Regions from separate parts of the Streptomyces sp. NPDC005485 genome, predicted to be linked through region 1. Evidence: riboswitches for the same ligand, from Rfam matches in the RefSeq annotation. Region 1 holds a riboswitch; each other region holds the start of a gene.

Region 1 (6,409 bases):
GCGGCCGCGGCCACGGCCGGGCCCAGCGCCGGAAGCGTCACCTTCCGCCAGGCCGCGAACCGCGAGGCGCCCAGCATCCGGGCGGCCTCCTCCTGCCGCGGATCGAGCTGCGCCCACAGGCCGCCGACGGTCCGTACGACGACCGCGTAGTTGAAGAACACGTGCGCGAGCAGGATCGCCCACACGGTGGTGTCCAGCCGCAGACCCCACAGCTCGTCGAGCAGTCCGCGGCGGCCGACGAGCGCCAGGAACGCCGTACCGACGACAACGGTCGGCAGCACGAACGGAACGGTGACCACGGCCCGCAGGATCTGCTTGCCCCTGAAATCGAAGCGCGCGAAGACATATGCGCCGGGGAGTGCGATCAGCAGCGTGAGCGCCGTCGACACGAGCGCCTGCCAGGTGGTGAACCACAGGACGTGCCGGATGTCGGACTGCATGAGGACGTCCCCGATCCGCCCCCACCGCCAGACCCCGTCGACCTTGAGGCCGCGTGCGACGATCGCGGCGACGGGATAGGCGAAGAAGACCCCGAAGAACGCGACGGGCACGGCCATCAGACCGAGCCGCGCCGCGCTCCCCCGGAGGTCTTTCCGGGGCCGGGGCGCTACTTCAGTACGAGCGAGGTCCACGACTTGACCCACTGGTCACGGTTGGCGGCGATCCTGGCGGGGGCCATGGTCTCGGGGTCCTTGGCCGCCGGGCCGTACTTCGTGAACTCGGCGGGCACCTGCGCCCCCTCGACCACGGGGTAGACGAACATGTTGAGCGGCATGTCCTCCTGGAACTTCTTGGTGATCAGGAAGTCGATGAGCGCCTTGCCGCCCTTGGCGTTCCCGGCGTTGCTCAGCAGGCCCGCGTACTCGACCTGGCGGAAGCAGGTGCCGGCCGCGACCCCGGTCGGCGCGGTCTTCGGCTTCGGGTCGCCGTAGATCACCTCGGCGGGCGGCGAGGAGGCGTACGAGACGACCAGGGGCCGGTCGGCCTTGGCCTTCTTGCCGCCCGCGGAGCCGGAGAACTCGTCGTTGTACGCCTGCTCCCAGCCGTCGACGACCTTCACGCCGTTCACCCTGAGCTTCTTCCAGTAGCCCTGCCACCCGTCGTCGCCGTACCGCGCGGCACTCCCGAGCAGGAAACCGAGGCCGGGCGAGGAGGTGGAGGCGTTCTCCGTGACGAGCAGGTTCCTGTACGCGGGCTTGATCAGGTCGTCGAGCGAGGCCGGCGGTGTCAGCTTGTGCTCGCTGAACCAGGCCTTGTCGTAGTTGACGCAGATGTCGCCCGAGTCGATGGGCGTGACCCGGTGCCTGTCCTGGTCGACCAGGTACTCGGACTTGATCGTGCCGGCGCCCTTGGCCTCGTAGGACTGGAACAGCCCGTTGTCGAGGGCCCGGGAGAGCAGGGTGTTGTCGACGCCGAAGAAGACGTCGCCCTGGGGGTTGTCCTTGGTGAGGATCGCCTTGTTGACGGCCTGCCCGGCGTCGCCGTCCTTGAGGACCTTGACCTTGTAGCCGGACTCCTTCTCGAACGCCTTCAGTACGGCCTTGGAGTAGACGAAGGAGTCGTGGCTGACGAGCGTCACGGTCTTGGAGGCGGCGCCCCCGCCGCCGGCGGAAGCGGAGTCGGACGAGCCGCAGGCGGACAGCGTGACGATGCCGAGTCCGGCCGCCGCGACCACTGCCGTGATCCTGCTGATGGTGGTGCTCACTGGATTCCTCCTGGAGTGACCAGGAAGAGACGCGGCCCTGCCCGGGAACCTCTGAGAGTTCCCGGGCAGGGCGCAACAGCTTGAGTGATGACCGAACTTCCTACCCAGAATGACCTGGGCAAGGTTCAGAGGGTCTGCGGTCTGTCCCGCACTCTCAGCGCTGTGGCGCTCCCCTGTCGGAATATGAAGATGTACGTACGCGGATCAGACTACCGCTCGCTGGCAGCGAGCTGTCCGCACGCCCCGTCGATCTCCTGGCCGCGGGTGTCCCGGACGGTGACCGGCACGCCGTGCGCCGCGATGGCCTCGACGAACGCCTTCTCGTCCTCGGGCCGCGAGGCCGTCCACTTGGAGCCGGGTGTGGGGTTCAGCGGGATCAGGTTCACATGCACCGGCTTGCCCCGCAGGAGCCGGCCGAGACGGTCACCGCGCCACGCCTGGTCGTTGATGTCGCGGATGAGGGCGTACTCGATGGAGAGCCGGCGTCCCGACTTGGCGGCGTACTCCCATCCGGCGTCCAGCACCTCGCGCACCTTCCACCGCGTGTTCACGGGGACGAGGGTGTCGCGCAGCTCGTCGTCCGGCGCGTGCAGCGAGATCGCGAGGCGGCACTTGAAGTCCTCGTCGGCGAACCGGTGGATGGCCGGCACCAGCCCGACGGTGGAGACGGTGATGCCGCGCTGCGACAGCCCGAGTCCATCGGGCTCGGGGTCGGTGAGGGCACGGATGGACTGGACGACCCGCTTGTAGTTGGCGAGCGGCTCCCCCATGCCCATGAACACGATGTTGCTCAGCCGCGCCGGACCGCCCGGAATCTCGCCGTCCCTGAGGGCGCGCATCCCGTCCACGATCTGGTGGACGATCTCGCCGGTGGACAGGTTGCGGTCGAGACCGGCCTGGCCGGTGGCGCAGAACGGGCAGTTCATGCCGCATCCGGCCTGCGAGCTGATGCACATGGTGACCCGGTCCGGGTACCGCATCAGCACGGACTCGACGAGTGTCCCGTCGAAGAGCTTCCACAGGGTCTTGCGGGTGGTGTCGTCGTCACAGCTGATGTGCCGCACGACCGACATCAGCTCCGGCAGCAGCGCCTCCTGGAGCTTCCCGCGCGAGGCGGCCGGAATGTCCGTCCACTCCGCGGGGTCGTGCGCGTACCGCGCGAAGTAGTGCTGCGACAGCTGCTTGGCGCGAAACGGCTTCTCACCGATCGCGGCAACCGCCTCTTTACGCTCGGCGGGCGTGAGATCGGCAAGGTGCCGCGGCGGCTTCTTGGCTCCGCGGGGGGCGACGAATGTGAGTTCTCCGGGCTTAGGCATGGCTGTACCAGTGTCGCAGATCAATTGGCGTGACCTGCGGCCGTCGCCTCCGGGGCCCTCGAAAGGCCCGGCGACACCCGGTGCGGCAGTCGGCGGGCCAGGGGCAGGACGGCGGCGCCGAGGAGGAAGCCGATTGAAAAGCATCGCTCCCACGCAGATCATCCCCCGTTGAAAAACCCGAGGGACATGGACGAAGGGCCCGCCGTCCGGTGGACAGCGGGCCCCGCACCAGCGGACCCGTGGGTCAGCCGGAGCCGACGAAGAGGACGAGAAGCAGCCAGACCACCGGGGCCGTGGGCAGCAGCGAGTCCAGCCGGTCCATGATGCCGCCGTGGCCCGGGAGCAGCGTGCCCATGTCCTTGATGCCCAGGTCACGCTTGATCATGGACTCGCCGAGGTCACCGAGCGTGGCGCTGACCGCGACCGCGAAGCCGACGATCAGACCCTGCCACCAGGTGCCGTCGTCGATCAGGAAGTGCATGCACAGTGCGCCCGCGACCATCGCGAAGGAGACCGCGCCGAACAGACCCTCGCGGGTCTTGCCGGGGCTGATGCGCGGGGCGAGCTTGTGCTTGCCGAAGCGCCAGCCGATCGCGTACGCGCCGGTGTCGCTGACCACGGTCAGCAGCAGGAACGTCAGGACGCGGCGCGGCCCGTCGTCGGCCGTGAGCATCAGCGCGACGAAGGTGGCCAGGAACGGCACGTAGAAGGCCGCGAAGACCCCCGCCGTGACATCCCTGAGGTAACCCTCGGGCGGTTCCGTCATGCGCCAGACCAGGACGGCCAGTGCGGTGAGTGCCATCGCCACCCACGCGCCCTCGGTGCCCCGGACGTATCCGGCGACGACCATCGCCGCGCCACCGACCGCCAGCGGGACGAGGGGCGCCTTGATGCCCTTGCGCTCCTCCAGCCGCGAGGTGAGCTCCCACAGGCCCACGACCACGGCGACCGCTATCACGCCGATGAAGACGGCCTTGACGACGAACAGGGATGCGACGATCACCGCGCCGAGCCCGACGCCCACTCCTATGGCCGCGCCCAGGTCGCGTCCCGCACTCTTCTTCTGAGGTGCGGGGACGGGCTGGGGGGCGGCGCTGGGCATGGGCTCCTGCGGGCTCTGCGGATTGTGCGACGGGGTCCCGAAGGGCACCGGCGCTGTGAACGGGCTGTCGTCGCGGAACGGGGGGCCACTCAGCCGAGCGGCCCCCCGGTCGCCATCCTGGTCTCCGCCATGTGCGGGTACGTCGGGCACGATGGGCATGGGGCGAGTCTGCTGGGCTTCATGCCCATCGTAGGTGGGACCCGCCGGGGCAGCCCCCTGGACAGGCCCCTGGTCGGACGGCCCCCAGTACCCGGCTTTTGGCGGTGCTCCCCAGGAAGAGTCGTTCATCAGACCTCGAGAAGCTCAGCTTCCTTGTGCTTGAGGAGCTCGTCCACCTGGGCGACGTACTTCGCCGTGGTGTCGTCGAGCTCCTTCTCGGCGCGGCGGCCCTCGTCCTCGCCGACCTCGCCGTCCTTGATCATCTTGTCGATGGTGTCCTTGGCCTTGCGGCGCACGGAGCGGATCGAGACCTTGGCGTCCTCACCCTTGGTCTTGGCGACCTTGATGTAGTCCCTGCGGCGCTCCTCGGTCAGCTCCGGGAAGACCACTCGGATGAGGCTGCCGTCATTGCTGGGGTTGACGCCCAGGTCGGAGTCGCGGATCGCCTGCTCGATGTTGCGCAGCGCGGTCTTGTCGAACGGGGTCACCACGGCCATGCGCGGCTCCGGCACCGCGAACGAGGCCAGCTGGTTGATCGGTGTCAGCGCGCCGTAGTAGTCGGCCACGATCTTGTTGAACATCGCCGGGTGCGCACGGCCTGTGCGGATAGCGGCGAAGTCGTCCTTGGCGACCACGACCGCCTTCTCCATCTTCTCCTCGGCCTCGAGGAGGGTCTCTTCGATCACCACTTGCTCCTGCGTGTCTTGAGTAGGCCCGGCTTCCGGTGGGTGGCGGCCGGCTGCGTCGCGTCTTGTTCCTGCACGGTTCCCGACCGGCAGGACATTGTCCATCCCCCGGTCAGGGTCCGTCCCCCGACAGGGCGGAGCCCCGGTCGGGATGGGGCTCGGTCAGGCTCGGCTGCTCTGGTCACCCACAAGAGTGCCGATCTTCTCACCCTTGACGGCGCGCGCGATATTGCCCTCCGCCAGAAGCTCGAAGACCAGGATGGGCAGCTTGTTGTCCCGGCACAGGGTGATGGCCGTCATGTCGGCGACCTTGAGGTCGCGCGTGATGACCTCGCCGTAGCCGAGCGAGTCGAACTTCACCGCTTCAGGGTTGGTCTTCGGGTCGGAGTCGTAGACCCCGTCCACGCCGTTCTTGCCCATCAGCAGGGCCTCGGCGTCGATCTCCAGGGCCCGCTGGGCGGCGGTGGTGTCGGTGGAGAAGTACGGCATGCCCATGCCGGCGCCGAAGATGACCACACGGCCCTTCTCCAGGTGGCGCACGGCACGCAGCGGGATGTACGGCTCGGCGACCTGGCCCATGGTGATGGCGGTCTGGACGCGGCTGTCGATGCCTTCCTTCTCCAGGAAGTCCTGGAGGGCGAGGCAGTTCATGACCGTGCCGAGCATGCCCATGTAGTCGGAGCGGGCCCGGTCCATGCCGCGCTGCTGCAGTTCGGCGCCGCGGAAGAAGTTGCCGCCGCCGATGACGACCGCGATCTGGGCACCGCCGCGCACGACGGCCGCGATCTCGCGGGCGATCTTGTGCACCACGTCTGGGTCGACGCCCAGTCCCCCGCCACCGGCGAACGCCTCACCGGAAAGCTTCAGCAGAAAGCGTCCCGCGCCTTTGCCGTCGTCGCTCTTCTCGCCGTTGTCGGCCTGGGTGGTGGTCATGGAGATCTCGCCTCTTTTACGTGTCGCACATACGAAGAAGGCCATTGCCGATGGGGTGCTGACTCCCATGCGCGGCAATGGCCTCCTCGTCAGATCTGCTGTCGTCCGCCACACGCGCGTGCGGGGCCGCATACGCGATTGGCGCGGACGACTGCTGTCGACCCTAGCGGGGTCGCGCGTCGATCGCGGTACGGACTCAGATGCCGACCTTGATGCGCGTGAAACGCTTCAGGGTGACACCGGCCTCGTCCAGGACCTTCTGGACGGACTTCTTCTGGTCCAGCGCGTAGGGCTGGCCCAGGAGAGTCGCCTCCTTGAAGAAGCCGTTGACACGACCCTCGACGATCTTCGGAAGGGCGGCCTCGGGCTTGCCCTCGGCGCGGGTGGTCTCCTCGGCGACGCGGCGCTCGGTCTCGACGACCTCGGCCGGGACGTCCTCCTTGGAGAGGTACTTCGGCGCGAAGGCCGCGATGTGCTGCGCGACACCCTTGGCGAGGTCGGCGTCGGC
Region 2 (6,409 bases), on a different contig from region 1:
CGACTGCTCGACGGTGGCCTGGGTGTGCGAGCCGAAGTTGATCAGGTACGGCGCGTGGACGTACGCGGGGATCGACTCGGCGGCGCACGCCGCGCGGAACTCCTCGTCCTGGCGGGGGTTGCCGGGGGGCGTCGCCCAGCCGCGCGGGTTGGCGACGAAGACCTGGACGGTCTCGGCGCCCATCTCGCGTGCGTAGGTCAGGCCGACGGAGTTGAGGCCGCCGGCCACGGGCACATGGCCGCCGACGGGGTTGCGGAGCTGCTTGCTGGTCACCCTTTCAGGGTGTCACGCCCCGTGGGGTGCCCCGGCCACGCGGTCGGCGGCACGGGCACCCCCGGAGACCTACTCGATCTCCAGCGTGATCGTCGACCCCTTGGGGGCCTGTTCGCCGCCGTCCACCGACTGGCCCTTGACCTTGTCCCCGAAGAGGTGGAGCAGACCGCGGTCCTCGTCGACCTTGAAGCCCTTGTCCTCCAGCTCCTGCTTCGCGTCGTCGACGCTCTTGCCCACGACGTCGGGGACCTCGACCATCACCGGGCCCTTGGAGATCGTCAGGGTCACGGTGTCGCCCTCGGCGGCCTGCTTGCCCTCGCCCGGCGACTGCTGGGCGACATCGCCCTTGTCGTACTCCGAATTGACCTGCGCGGAGGCGATCTTGACCTTCAGGCCCTGCTCTTCGAGGTCCGACTTGGCGTCCTCGACGGACTCGCCCGTGACGTCGGGCACGTCCACCGGGCTGCCCTTGCTGACGACGAGCGCGATGGCCGAGCCGGCGTGCCGTGAGATGCCCGCGCCCGGGTCGCTGCTGATGACGTAGCCCTTGAGGACGTCCTCGCTGAACGCACGGGTGACCATGCCCGCCGCCAGCCCGTCCTTCTTCAGCCGGGCCTTGGCCTCGTCGAGCTTGTCGCCCTTCAGGTCGGGCACCTTCACCGTCTCCGGGCCGTCGGAGATGAGCAGCGTCACCGTCGCGTTGTCCCGGATGCGGTCGCCGACCGCGGGATCGGCGTTGATGACGGTGCCGCGCTTGACGACGGTGCTGTACTGGTGCTTGACCTTGACGTCCAGGCCCGCCGACTCCAGCTGGTCCGTGGCCTTCGTCTCGGTCATCGACAACACCGGCGGGACCTTGGTGAACTGGCCGGAGTTGATGTACCAGACACCCGCGCCGACCCCCAGCACCAGCAGCGCCGCGGCGACGATCGCGACCAGTCCGCGCCGGGGGTGCCAGGAGAGCCGGGAGCGCCGTGAAGGCGGCGGCGGAGGCGTCTCGTAGAGGCTGGTCCGCTCGAAGCGGTCGGTGTGCGCGAGCCCGGCCCGGTCCCCGTCGTCCTCGTTGACCGGGAGCGGCCGCGGTACGGACAGCGAGCGCGGGATCACACTCGTACGGTCCTGGGCGTTGTCGTGGCCGATGGCGTTCGCCTTCGGCGGCACGAGGTCCAGCTGCTCGGCGCTCAGCCCGGCTCTCGCGTCCAGGACCTGGGCGAGCAGCGCGACCGCGTCGTGCGGGCGCAGCTCGGGGTTGCGGGCGGTCGCCGTGGCGACCAGCTCGTCGAGGGCATAGGACAGTCCCGGCACGGCGGCCGACGGCGGGGGCACATCCGCGTGCAGGTGCTGGTAGAGCACCTGTGCGGGCGAGCTCCCGGAGTGCGGCTTGTCGCCGGTGAGTATCTCGTAGAGGACGACTCCGCAGGCGTAGACGTCGACGCGGGTGTCGGCCGTGCCGTGCTCGATCTGCTCCGGGGCCAGGTAGGACACGGTGCCGAGGACGGCGCCCGTGGTGTTCGTCACGGTGCCCACGTCCCGTACGAGCCCGAAGTCCGCGACCTTGACCCGGCCGTCGTCCCCTATCAGGACGTTCTCCGGCTTCATGTCACGGTGCACGAACCCGGCGCGGTGCGCGGCGCCGAGCGCGGCGAGGACCGGCTCCAGGATGTCGAGTGCGGCGCGCGGCTGCAGCGCCCCGCGCTCGCGCAGCACGTCGCGCAGGGTGCACCCGGCGACGTACTCCATGGCGAGATAGACGTACGCCCCGTCGGTTCCCTGGTCGAAGACCTGCACCACGTTGGGGTGCGCGAGCCGGGCCACCGACTTGGCCTCGCGGATGAAGCGCTCCACGAAGGAGTGGTCGGCGGCCAGGGTCGGGTGCATCACCTTGAGGGCGAGCACGCGGTCGAGGCGGGTGTCCACGGCCCGGTAGACCGTGGCCATCCCGCCCACCGCGATCCGTGCCTCGACGCGGTAGCGCCCGTCGAGCAGCTGCCCGACCAGCGGGTCCTGAAGGGTCGTGTCCACGCAGGTGAGTGTACGAGCCGACACCGACACGACCACCCGTTAGGGCGATACCGGGGCGGTACTGCAGCCGACCTGTGACGCACGCCTCGGGCCGCTGCTACCGCTGTGGGCACAGCTGTGCGAGATGCCGGTATGCGAGCGGTCGGGGCCGCCCGCCGACATGGACCCGCAGCCGCCGACGGCGCGGACCGCGGCGTTCAGAACGCCGGCCGCTCCGGGTCCAGTCGTGCCATTCCCGTCGCGGGGGAGGACGCCTCGGCGAAGTGCCGCTTGGGGATGCGCCCCGCTCGCCGGGCGAGCCGGCCCGCCTCGACGGCGTGCCGCATCGCCTCCGCCATGAGCACCGGCTCCTGCGCCCGCGTCACGGCGGAGGCGAGCATCACACCGGCGCACCCCAGCTCCATCGCGAGCGCCGCGTCGGACGCCGTGCCCGCCCCGGCGTCCAGGATCACCGGCACGCGCGCGTGCTCCACGATCAGCTGGAAGTTGTGCGGGTTGCGGATGCCGAGCCCGGAGCCGATGGGAGAGCCCAGCGGCATGATCGCGGCGCAGCCGGCGTCCTCCAGCTTCCGCGCGAGGACCGGGTCGTCGTTCGTGTACGGCAGCACGGTGAAGCCGTCGTCCACCAGGGTCTCGGCGGCGTCGAGCAGCTCGATCGGATCCGGCAGCAGGGTGCGCTCGTCGGCGATGACCTCCAGCTTGATCAGACCGGTGCCGAGGGCCTCGCGGGCCAGGCGGGCGGTCAGTACGGCCTCGCCCGCGGTGAAGCAGCCGGCCGTGTTGGGCAGCACCCGGATGCCCAGCTTGTCGAGCACGGAGAGGACCGAGCCGTGTGCCTCGGGGTTCACACGGCGCATCGCGACCGTGGTCAGCTCCGTGCCGGACGCCACCAGCGAGCGCTCCAGGACGTCGAGGCTGGGCGCGCCGCCTGTGCCCATGATGAGGCGGGACGAGAAGGTCCTGCCGCCGAGGACGAAGGGATCGTCGGCCATGGGTCAGCCTCCTTGGACGGCGGTGAGGACTTCGACGCGGTCTCCCTCGCAGAGGGGAGTGGATTTCCACTGCCCGCGCGGGACGACGGTTTCGTTGAGGGCGGCGGCGATCCCGGAGGGAGCCGGGCTGAGTGTCGCGACGAGCGTGTCGAGCGCGGTGCCCTCGGTGAGGTGCTGCCGCTCTCCGTTGACGAAGACGTTCATGCGGGCTGCTCCGTGAGTGCGGTGGTGCGAAAGCGCCGGGGGGTGAAGGGGCGGGCCTCGTCGGGGAGTTCGCCGGTGGCCAGGGCGTGCGCCAGCGCGTCGCCGGTGACGGGCGTGAGCAGGACGCCGTTGCGGTAGTGGCCGGTGGCGAGGAGGAGCCCGGCCAGCTCGGTCGGGCCGAGCAGCGGAGCGTTGTCGGGGGAGCCGGGGCGCAGTCCGGCCCGCGTCTCGGTGAGCGGCAGCTCGGTGATGCCGGGGATCAGCTCGTGGGCGTCGCGCAGCAGCTCGTAGACGCCGCCCGCGGTCACCGTGGTGTCCCAGCCCAGCTCCTCGCTGGTCGCGCCCACGACCAGCTCGCCGTTCTCTCGCGGCACCAGGTAGACGTGGCTGCCGCGCACGACGGCGCGCACGGTCCGGTTCAGGAAGGGCGCGTACTTCCGGGGGACGGTCAGCCGCAGCACCTGCCCCTTCACCGGCCGTACGGGCGGCAGTACGGCGTCGGGGACGCCTGCGAGCTGCCCGCTGAGGCTGCCCGCGGCGAGGACGACCTGCCCGGCAGAGAGCTCGGTGCCGTCCGCGGTGACCACGCCGGTGGCCCGGTCCGCAGCGACGCTCAGCTGCTTGGCCCACGTCCGCCGGAACACCACCCCGGCCCGCTCGCACGCCGTGACCAGCGCTTTCGCGAGCCGCCGGGGGTCGATCTGGTGATCGCCGTCGACGCGGAGTCCGCCGCGTACGCCCGGCGCGAGCATCGGCTCCAGGCGACGGCACTCGCGGCCGCTCAGCCACTCCGACTCCAGCCCCGACCGCTGCTGCAGGGCGTGCAGTTCCCGCAGGTGGGCGCGGTCGTCGGCGTCCAGCGCGACCGCGAGGGTGCCGCAGCGGCGGTAGCCGAGGTCCTGGCCCGTCGCCTCGGTCAGCTCGGCGACGAACGCGGGGTAGCGGCGCGCGGAGGCGAGGTTCAGACCCAGCAGGGTCTGCTCGCCGTAGTGCAGTTCGGTGACGGCGGCCAGCATCCCGGCCGCCACCCGGGCTGCTCCGCCGCCCGGTTCGGGATCCACGACCGCGGTCGCGAAGCCGCGCTGCGCGGCCCGCCAGGCGGTCACCAGACCGATGATCCCGCCCCCCACGACGAGGACGTCTGATGCGTGCGTGCCCGAGGCGCGCGCGGCTGATGTACGTGTAGGCGACATGGGCGTCCAGCCCCTCCCTTCGCCGGCATGACCCGGATCAGGTTCGTACGGTCGGAGGCCGCCAGCCTCCCTCTCAGCCCGGTGCGTCCGGGCTCCCGCGAGTGCTTGTACGTGGGCCACCCTAGCCCGCCGCCCCCGCCTCAGTAAGGGAGCCTCCGCCGGTGGCCTCCGGGAGTCGGGCCGGGGGCGGACGAGTGCTGTGGAACAGGTCACCGAGCACGCCCCCTGACTGACAAACCGTCAGTTGTCTATGGTGATCAGGTGAGCGAGCAGACGCAGGCGCGGGGACATTCGGCACGGCGGGTCGTCGTCGTGGGCGCGGGCATGGCCGGGGTGCAGACCGCGGTCGCCCTGCGGGAACAGGGTTTCACCGGCAGCGTGACGCTGATCGGCGCGGAACCCCATCAGCCCTACGACCGGCCACCGCTGTCCAAGGCCGTCCTGCTCGGCAAGGCCGAGGGCTCCGCCTTCGACGTCGACTTCGAGGCGCTCGGCATCGAACTGCAGCTCGGGCGCGAGGTCGTGGGCGTACGGCCCGTGGACCACGAGCTCGACACCGTCACCGGGCCCGTGCCGTACGACGTTCTGGTCGTCGCCACCGGAGCCGAACCGATCCAGCTGCCGGGCGCCGAGGGCGTGCCCGGCGTCCACCTGCTGCGCACCCTCGACGACGCCGAGCGGCTGCGCCCCGTCCTCGCCCAGCAGCACGACATCGTGGTCGTCGGCGCGGGCTGGATCGGCGCCGAGTTCGCCACGGCCGCCCGCGAGGCGGGGTGCGCGGTGACCGTCGTCGAGGCCGCCGACCGGCCGCTCGCCGGTGCCCTGCCGGCGGAGGTGGCCGCGCCCATGGCGGCCTGGTACGCGGACAGCGGGGCCGAACTGCGCACCCACGCGCGCGTGGAGCGCATCGAGGCGGGCGCGGTGGTGCTCGACGACGGCTCACGGGTCCCCGCGGGCGCCGTCGTCGTCGGCATCGGAGCGCGCCCGGCCACCGCCTGGCTCACCGGCTCCGGCATCGAGCTGGGCGCCCATCGCGAGATCGTCGCCGACGACCACCTGCGCACCTCCGTGCAGGACATCTACGCGGTCGGCGACTGCGCTTCCTTCCCTTCGGGAAGGTACGAGGGGCGTCTGCTGGTCCACCACTGGGACAACGCGCTCCAGGGTCCGCGCACGGTGGCGGCGAACATCATCGGCGAGTCCCCGACGGCGTACGACCCGGTGCCGTACTTCTGGTCCGAGCAGTTCGGCCGCTTCGTCCAGTACGTCGGCCACCACGAGGCCGCCGACACGACGGTGTGGCGCGGCGACCCCTCGGCACCGGCCTGGACGGTCTGCTGGCTTCGCGACGGCCGGCTCGTCGCCCTCCTGGCGGTCGGCCGCCCCCGCGACCTGGCCCAGGGACGCCGGCTGATCGAGGCGGGCACTCCGATGGACCCGGAGCTGCTGCCCGATCCGTCGCGGCCGCTGAAGGCGGCGGCGGTGTAGTCGGCGGAGTTTTCCGTCGGGACAGCGGTGAGGGGCACTCCGTCGGCCCAGGTCGGACGGCCCCGGCTTCCGAGTGTCAGTCCGGGATGGCAGGCTTGTCCCGTGACCGAGATTGACGCAAAGACCGATGCTCTCGTCCCTGCCTGGCTCACCCTGCCCGACATCGCCGAACAGTTCGGCGTAGAGGTGACCCGAGTCCGGCAGCTGGTCAAGGAGGGCCAGGTGATCGCCGTACGC
Region 3 (6,409 bases), on a different contig from region 1:
AGCTCTCAACGGGCAGGCGTCCCGCCACGAAGGACTTCGCTGGCCAGAGGGCAATTTCCGGAAACCCCCTGTCACCGCGTGCCGTCACCGCTCTACCATCGGCTTATCCGTAGCAGGCTCCCCTCCGTTTCTGCCCGACGGCTCGTCAGCGTGCGAGCCCCAAGCCCTACGGAGCATCGGGGGATGCAGATGAACAGCGTTCCGCAGCACCTGCTGAGCGAGGACCGCCAGGAATACGAGCGGATCCTCGATGAGGCGCTGCGCTCCGCCCCACACCGCCCGGAACTGGCCGCTGTGGGACAGCGGCTCAACCCCGAACAACTGCGCACCATGGCGCTCAACGCCACCGTGCTGATCACGGCGGCCGCGACGACGGAGTACCAGCACTACGTGAAGGTCCGTGAGGAACTGCGCCAGCCGGCGCAGTCCCCCTCCACCGTGAGCGAGGAGACCGGTTCCGCGGAGCCGGGCACGGCCGCGGTGGGGCTCGCCACCACCATGGGAGAAGTCGGCGAAACCGCCGGGGCCGGCGCCATCGCCGTCGTCGCGGTGCTCGCTCCCCTGCTCGCCGGCACCGCCGCGGTGATCTTCCTGCTCGTGGGCTACATCCTGAAGATGCTCGACCCCGAGCCGACCATCGCCAAGACCCTCCTCACCACGGGATGGGTCTTCGGCGCCATCACCGCGGCCGCCATCCTGGTCGCCGCGGTCGGACTGCTGCTGACGGCGCTGCGCAACAGCTCCTCCTCGCTCCAGGCCGGAGCGCGCGGCGAGTTGTACGAGGAGGTGGCCCGGGCCAGGGAAGCCTGGCACGACGCCCTGCTGGAGCGCGGCATCCTGCCGTTCCTCCGGGAGGCACTCGCCGATCCGGGCTCGGCAGCACTGGGACGCCGTCCTTCACCGGCGCCCAGCCGGATACCGCAACTCGGCTACGACCGGCCGGGGTTCAGCAGCCCCGACGGCGGGCCCGCGGCAGGTCCGCGCCCGAGCTTCTCCAGCCCGGACTTCACCAGCCCGGACTTCGGGGGGCCCGAGCACCAGCCGGAGTAACGCCCGGAGGCCGGGCCCGCATCCCATGAACGCGGGCCCGACTTCCGGCATGCGCGGCTACGGGGACAGGAGATACGCGCTACCGAGCGGCGGGTTCACACGATGCCCAGGTGCCGCGCCGCGGTGATCCAGGACGGGAACTCGGACAGAAGCCGGTCGTACAGCTCCGGGTCCGGGACGGTGCTGATGTCGTCCACCGCGAAGAAGCCGACGTTGTCGACGCGGCGGCCGGGCAGAGTGTCGAACCGTTCGAGTACGCCGTAGTTGGACCGCCCCAGTCCCACGAACTGCCAGAAGATCGGCTCCTCGACCGCTTCGCGCAGTTCCTTCTCGATCTCCTTGTTGCGGTAGACCCCTCCGTCGGAGAAGAACAGCACCAGCGTGGGATCGACAGCCGGATTCTCCCGTACATACGTGCGAACTTCGGCGATCACCTTCTGTTCCTCGTTCTGGATGCCCACCGCCCGCATGTCCACCTGACCGGGCAACAGCCCCTTCTTCGGCTTCTTGCGGCGGAAGAGGCTCAGCTCGCCGACCCGTACGTGGAGCTCCAGCCACTCCGGGAGTTCACCGAGGGTCAGGTCCGGCAGGCGCGCCGGGCTGGAGGCGAACGTCCACGCCTGCATCACCCCGTCGTCGTCCAACTGGGCGGAGACCGCCGCCATCCGCTCCACCACGTCCACGACGACACCCTTCGAGTACAGGAACGACATGGAGCCCGAGGCATCGAGAACCAGGAGGACCCGCGCCGTCACCCCTGCCGCACCGTGCTTCCTCAGACTGACCGCCACGTGCTCCTTGCGCAGGGAGAGCCGCTTGCGCATGTCGACGGGCAGCCGCTCCTCACCCTTGCTGAGGCGCCGGGCGGAGGCAGAGACGGGGACGGGGGGTGCCGGTTGCGATACGGGACTGGAAGGCGCCGGAGGTGTGGGAGGCATGGGCGGGGCTGTTGGTGGGGCTGCAGCCGGAGCTGACGGCGCGGCGCCGGGCGGAGACGCCGGGACGACCGTCTGCGCAGCCCCCGCGGCCCCAGTGACGCCGACGGCACCCTGCGCCGTCCCAGTCCCAGTCCCAGTCCCAGTCGCAGCCCCAGTCGCAGCCCCAGTCGCAGCCCCAGTCCCCGTGTCCGTCTCCTCGTCGACGCTGATGCCGAAGTCGGTGGCGAGGCCCGCGAGTCCGGACGCGTACCCCTGCCCGACCGCACGGAACTTCCACCGGCCCGCACGCAGATACAGCTCGCCTCCGATGAACGCCGTCTCCGTCGTGGCCTCCATCTCGAAGCGCGCGATCTCCTCCTGCGTCCCGGCGTCGAGCAGCCTCAGCGTCAGCCCGGCGAGGTCGCCGAAAGTCCCGCCGTCGGCCGAGGCGCCCAGGACGACCCGCTCGATCCCCGGCTCCAGGTCCGACAGGTCCACCTCGACCGTGTCCGTCGTCGCCCCGGCGGCCCACTGCTTACCGAGATGCCGTACGGCGCCGGAGGCGTGCTGCGGCTGGTTGTAGAAGACGAAGTCGCCGTCGTCCCGCACCCGTCCGTCGGCGCCGAGCAGCAGCGCCGAGGCATCGGCGTCCGGCGCACCGGCTCCCCCGGACCAGCCGAGCACGGCCTGCACTGCGGCGGCGTCAACCGGCAGGTTGCCGCCCTTGCTCATCAAGGTCGGTGTCATGCGCCCAGTCTGCCCACAGAACCCGGCCCCGGCTCCGTCCGCTGCACATTGCGGCGCAGCGGACGGCTCCGGCCGGGCCTCAGTCCGCCAGCGGCAGATAGACCCGGTTGCCCGCGGCCGCGAACTCCTTCGACTTCTGGGCCATGCCCTCCTCGATCTCCGTCTTCGTGCCTCCGTGCTCACGGCGGATGTCCTGCGAGATCTTCATGGAGCAGAACTTCGGGCCGCACATGGAGCAGAAGTGGGCCGTCTTGGCGGGTTCGGCCGGGAGGGTCTCGTCGTGGAACTCCCGTGCCGTGTCCGGGTCGAGAGCCAGGTTGAACTGGTCGTCCCAGCGGAACTCGAAGCGTGCGTCGGACAGCGCGTCGTCCCACTCCTGCGCACCTGGGTGCCCCTTGGCGAGGTCGGCTGCGTGGGCGGCGATCTTGTAGGTGATGACGCCGGTCTTGACGTCGTCACGGTTGGGCAGGCCCAAGTGCTCCTTGGGCGTGACGTAGCAGAGCATGGCCGTGCCCCACCAGGCGATCATCGCGGCACCGATGCCGGAGGTGATGTGGTCGTACGCCGGCGCGACGTCCGTCGTCAGCGGGCCGAGCGTATAGAACGGAGCTTCATCACAGATCTCCTGCTGAAGGTCGATGTTCTCCTTGATCTTGTGCATCGGGACATGTCCCGGGCCTTCGATCATGGTCTGAACATTGAAACGCTTCGCGATCGTGTTGAGTTCCCCGAGCGTCCGCAGCTCCGCGAACTGCGCCTCGTCGTTGGCGTCCGCGATCGATCCCGGCCGCAGACCGTCGCCGAGCGAGTACGTGACGTCGTAGGCGGCGAGGATCTCGCAGAGTTCCTCGAAGTTCTCGTAGAGGAACGACTCCTTGTGGTGCGCGAGGCACCAGGCCGCCATGATCGAGCCGCCGCGCGAGACGATTCCGGTCTTGCGGTTGGCGGTGAGCGGCACGTACGCGAGGCGCACTCCGGCGTGGACCGTCATGTAGTCCACGCCCTGCTCGGCCTGTTCGATGACCGTGTCCTTGTAGATCTCCCAGGTCAGCTCCTCGGCGCGGCCGTCGACCTTCTCCAGTGCCTGGTAGAGCGGCACGGTGCCGATGGGGACGGGGGAGTTGCGCAGGACCCACTCGCGCGTGGTGTGGATGTTGCGGCCGGTGGACAGGTCCATGACCGTGTCGGCGCCCCACTTGGTCGCCCAGGTCATTTTGTCCACCTCCTCCTCGATGGAGGAAGTGACCGCCGAATTGCCGATGTTGGCGTTGACCTTCACCAGGAACCGCTTGCCGATGATCATCGGCTCGATCTCCGGGTGGTTGACGTTCGCCGGCAGGACCGCGCGACCCGCCGCGATCTCCTCGCGGACGACCTCCGGATCGACGTTCTCGCGGACCGCCACGAACTCCATCTCGGGTGTGATCTCCCCGCGCCGGGCGTACGCGAGTTGCGTCACCGCCTGTCCGTCCCGGCCCCGGCGCGGCTGGCGCGGCCTCCCCGGGAAGACCGCGTCGAGGTTCCTGAGTCCCCCGCGCGGCGAGGTGTGCTTGATCCCGTCGTCCTCGGGACGGACGGGGCGGCCCGCGTACTCCTCGGTGTCGCCGCGGGCGATGATCCAGTTCTCGCGCACGGGTGCCAGGCCCCGGCGTACGTCGGTCTCGACGGTCGGATCGGTGTACGGGCCGGAGGTGTCGTACAGCGTGACCGACTGCCCGTTGGTGAGGTGCACCTGACGAACCGGCACCCGCAGGTCGGGGCGCGAACCCTCGACGTACCCCTTGTGCCAGCCGATGGACTTCCCGACCTCGCCGCTTTCGGCAGGGGCGAGCGCCCCGTCCGTCTGGCTGGAGGCAGGCGTGCGTACGTCCTTGTTGGTCATGAGACCTACTCCCTACGCCGGCATTACCCGGTAACAGGTTCGGCGGTCGACGCAGCGGCTTCCGTCCGCCGATGTTTCATGTGAAACATCGCTGGGACGAAGGTCAGCGCCCTCTCAGCCCGGTGCTCCGAGCTCCCGCGTGTGCAAAGGTGCCTCCACGCTAGCGTCATATCTGGCGCGCTGAACAGAGGGCCCCTCCCGTTCTTGCGATGATCGGCCCGTGACCACGATGCAGCAGCCCCCGTTTTCGCCGCCCGATCCGCCCCCCGGCCATGGTCCCGGCGACGCGCACGGCCATGGTCAGGGCGGAGGCCCCGGCCCAGGCGGAGGCCACGGTGACGGGCACGGTCAGGGACCTGGTGGCGGGCACGGCTCCGGCCACTCGCACAGTCACAGCCATGGACCGGCCGCCCCCGTCTCCCGGCACCTGCGCAAGGTCATCGCCGCGATCCTGATCCCGTTCGGCGTCGCGGTCGTGGTCGGTTTGGCGGTGCTCTGGCCGGGCGGCGCTCCCTCCCACGAGCGCACCGGCGTCGGATTCGACCGGCAGACCCAGCAGGCCACGGTCACCGTGGTCGACAAGGTGGACTGCAAGTCCGTGAACGCCTCCGGGGAAACCCCGACCGGCGACACCTCCACCGCCGAGGGCTCGTCGGCGCGGCAGCAGGCTACCGGTGACTGCAAGAAGGCGACGATCCGGATCGACACCGGCAAGGACAAGGGCCGTACGTTCACGGAGATCGTCCAGCCGGACCAGTCGCGGCAGTTGCACGAGGGCGAGAAGGTCATGGTCGCCTACGAGCCCTCCGCTCCCAAGAACCTGCAGTACTCGGTCACCGACGTGAACCGGAAGTTCCCCATGGCGCTGCTCGCCGGGATCTTCGCGCTGGCCGTCGTGGTGGTGGGCCGTCTGCGCGGTGTCATGGCGCTCGTCGCACTGGCCGTCAGCTTCATGATCCTGACGTTCTTCATCCTCCCCGCGATTCTGCAGGGCTCGAATCCGCTGGTCGTGGCGGTGGTCGGGGCCAGTGCCATCATGCTGATCGCGCTCTACGTGTGCCATGGCCTGTCAGCCCGTACGTCGGTCGCCGTACTCGGCACGCTGCTCTCGCTGCTGCTGATCGGCATCCTCGGCTCGGGGTTCATCGACTGGGCCGCGCTGACCGGCAACACGGACGACAACACCGGACTGATCCATGGTCTGTACCCGTCCATCGACATGAGCGGTCTGCTGCTCGCCGGCGTCATCATCGGCTCGCTCGGTGTGCTCGACGATGTGACGGTGACCCAGACGTCGGCGGTCTGGGAACTGCACGAGGCCAATCCGACATTGGGCTGGCGCGGTCTGTACCGCGCGGGCATCCGGATCGGCCGCGACCACATCGCCTCGGTCGTCAACACACTCGTCCTGGCCTACGCGGGCGCCGCCCTGCCGTTGCTGCTGCTCTTCTCGATCGCTCAGAGCAGTGTGGGTACGGTCGCCAACAGCGAACTGGTCGCCGAGGAGATCGTGCGCACGCTGGTGGGCTCGATCGGGCTGGTCGCCTCGGTGCCGGTGACCACCGCGCTGGCCGCCCTGGTGGTCTCGGCGGACCGCCCGGGAGGGACGGACACACCGGCCCCCGCGTCGGCGCCGACGAGTGCCCGGCCGGCGGTGCGGGGCGGCAAGGGCCGCCGCCGCAAGCACTGAAGCCGGAGGGCACCGCCCGGAAGCCTTGCACCCCGCGGGTGGCGAAGCGTTACTCCACCGTCCGCGAGGCGGGCCGTCAGCCTGCGCTCTGCTCCTCCGCCAGGATGCGGTGCAGGGCCTGGT

Evidence for each region. Region 1 has a riboswitch for thiamine pyrophosphate ahead of ABZS97_RS09855 (thiamine ABC transporter substrate-binding protein). Riboswitches for the same ligand answer to the same signal wherever they lie in the genome.
Region 2: it holds a riboswitch for thiamine pyrophosphate, as region 1 does, so the genes downstream of both, thiO (glycine oxidase ThiO) here and ABZS97_RS09855 (thiamine ABC transporter substrate-binding protein) in region 1, are expected to answer to the same signal.
Region 3: it holds a riboswitch for thiamine pyrophosphate, as region 1 does, so the genes downstream of both, thiC (phosphomethylpyrimidine synthase ThiC) here and ABZS97_RS09855 (thiamine ABC transporter substrate-binding protein) in region 1, are expected to answer to the same signal.

What each region holds. Positions count from the first base shown of each region.
Region 1 covers NZ_JBEXDZ010000020.1:37,011-43,419, forward strand. Annotated here, with positions in the region: gene ABZS97_RS09850 (iron ABC transporter permease) at 1-632, opposite strand, end outside; gene ABZS97_RS09855 (thiamine ABC transporter substrate-binding protein) at 608-1,705, opposite strand; TPP riboswitch at 1,785-1,890, opposite strand; gene rlmN (23S rRNA (adenine(2503)-C(2))-methyltransferase RlmN) at 1,915-3,021, opposite strand; gene ABZS97_RS09865 (phosphatidate cytidylyltransferase) at 3,266-4,411, opposite strand; gene frr (ribosome recycling factor) at 4,411-4,968, opposite strand; gene pyrH (UMP kinase) at 5,131-5,901, opposite strand; gene tsf (translation elongation factor Ts) at 6,098-6,409, opposite strand, start outside.
Region 2 covers NZ_JBEXDZ010000061.1:31,219-37,627, forward strand. Annotated here, with positions in the region: gene ABZS97_RS21520 (deoxyribonuclease IV) at 1-273, opposite strand, end outside; gene pknB (Stk1 family PASTA domain-containing Ser/Thr kinase) at 343-2,295, opposite strand; gene ABZS97_RS21530 (thiazole synthase) at 2,493-3,287, opposite strand; gene thiS (sulfur carrier protein ThiS) at 3,291-3,491, opposite strand; gene thiO (glycine oxidase ThiO) at 3,488-4,684, opposite strand; TPP riboswitch at 4,682-4,793, opposite strand; gene ABZS97_RS21545 (FAD-dependent oxidoreductase) at 4,946-6,172, shown strand; gene ABZS97_RS21550 (Rv2175c family DNA-binding protein) at 6,275-6,409, shown strand, end outside.
Region 3 covers NZ_JBEXDZ010000002.1:22,571-28,979, reverse strand. Annotated here, with positions in the region: gene ABZS97_RS01305 (metallophosphoesterase) at 1-1, shown strand, start outside; gene ABZS97_RS01300 (hypothetical protein) at 184-1,050, shown strand; gene ABZS97_RS01295 (VWA domain-containing protein) at 1,146-2,714, opposite strand; gene thiC (phosphomethylpyrimidine synthase ThiC) at 2,794-4,596, opposite strand; TPP riboswitch at 4,589-4,745, opposite strand; gene ABZS97_RS01285 (YibE/F family protein) at 4,817-6,286, shown strand; gene ABZS97_RS01280 (SsgA family sporulation/cell division regulator) at 6,363-6,409, opposite strand, start outside.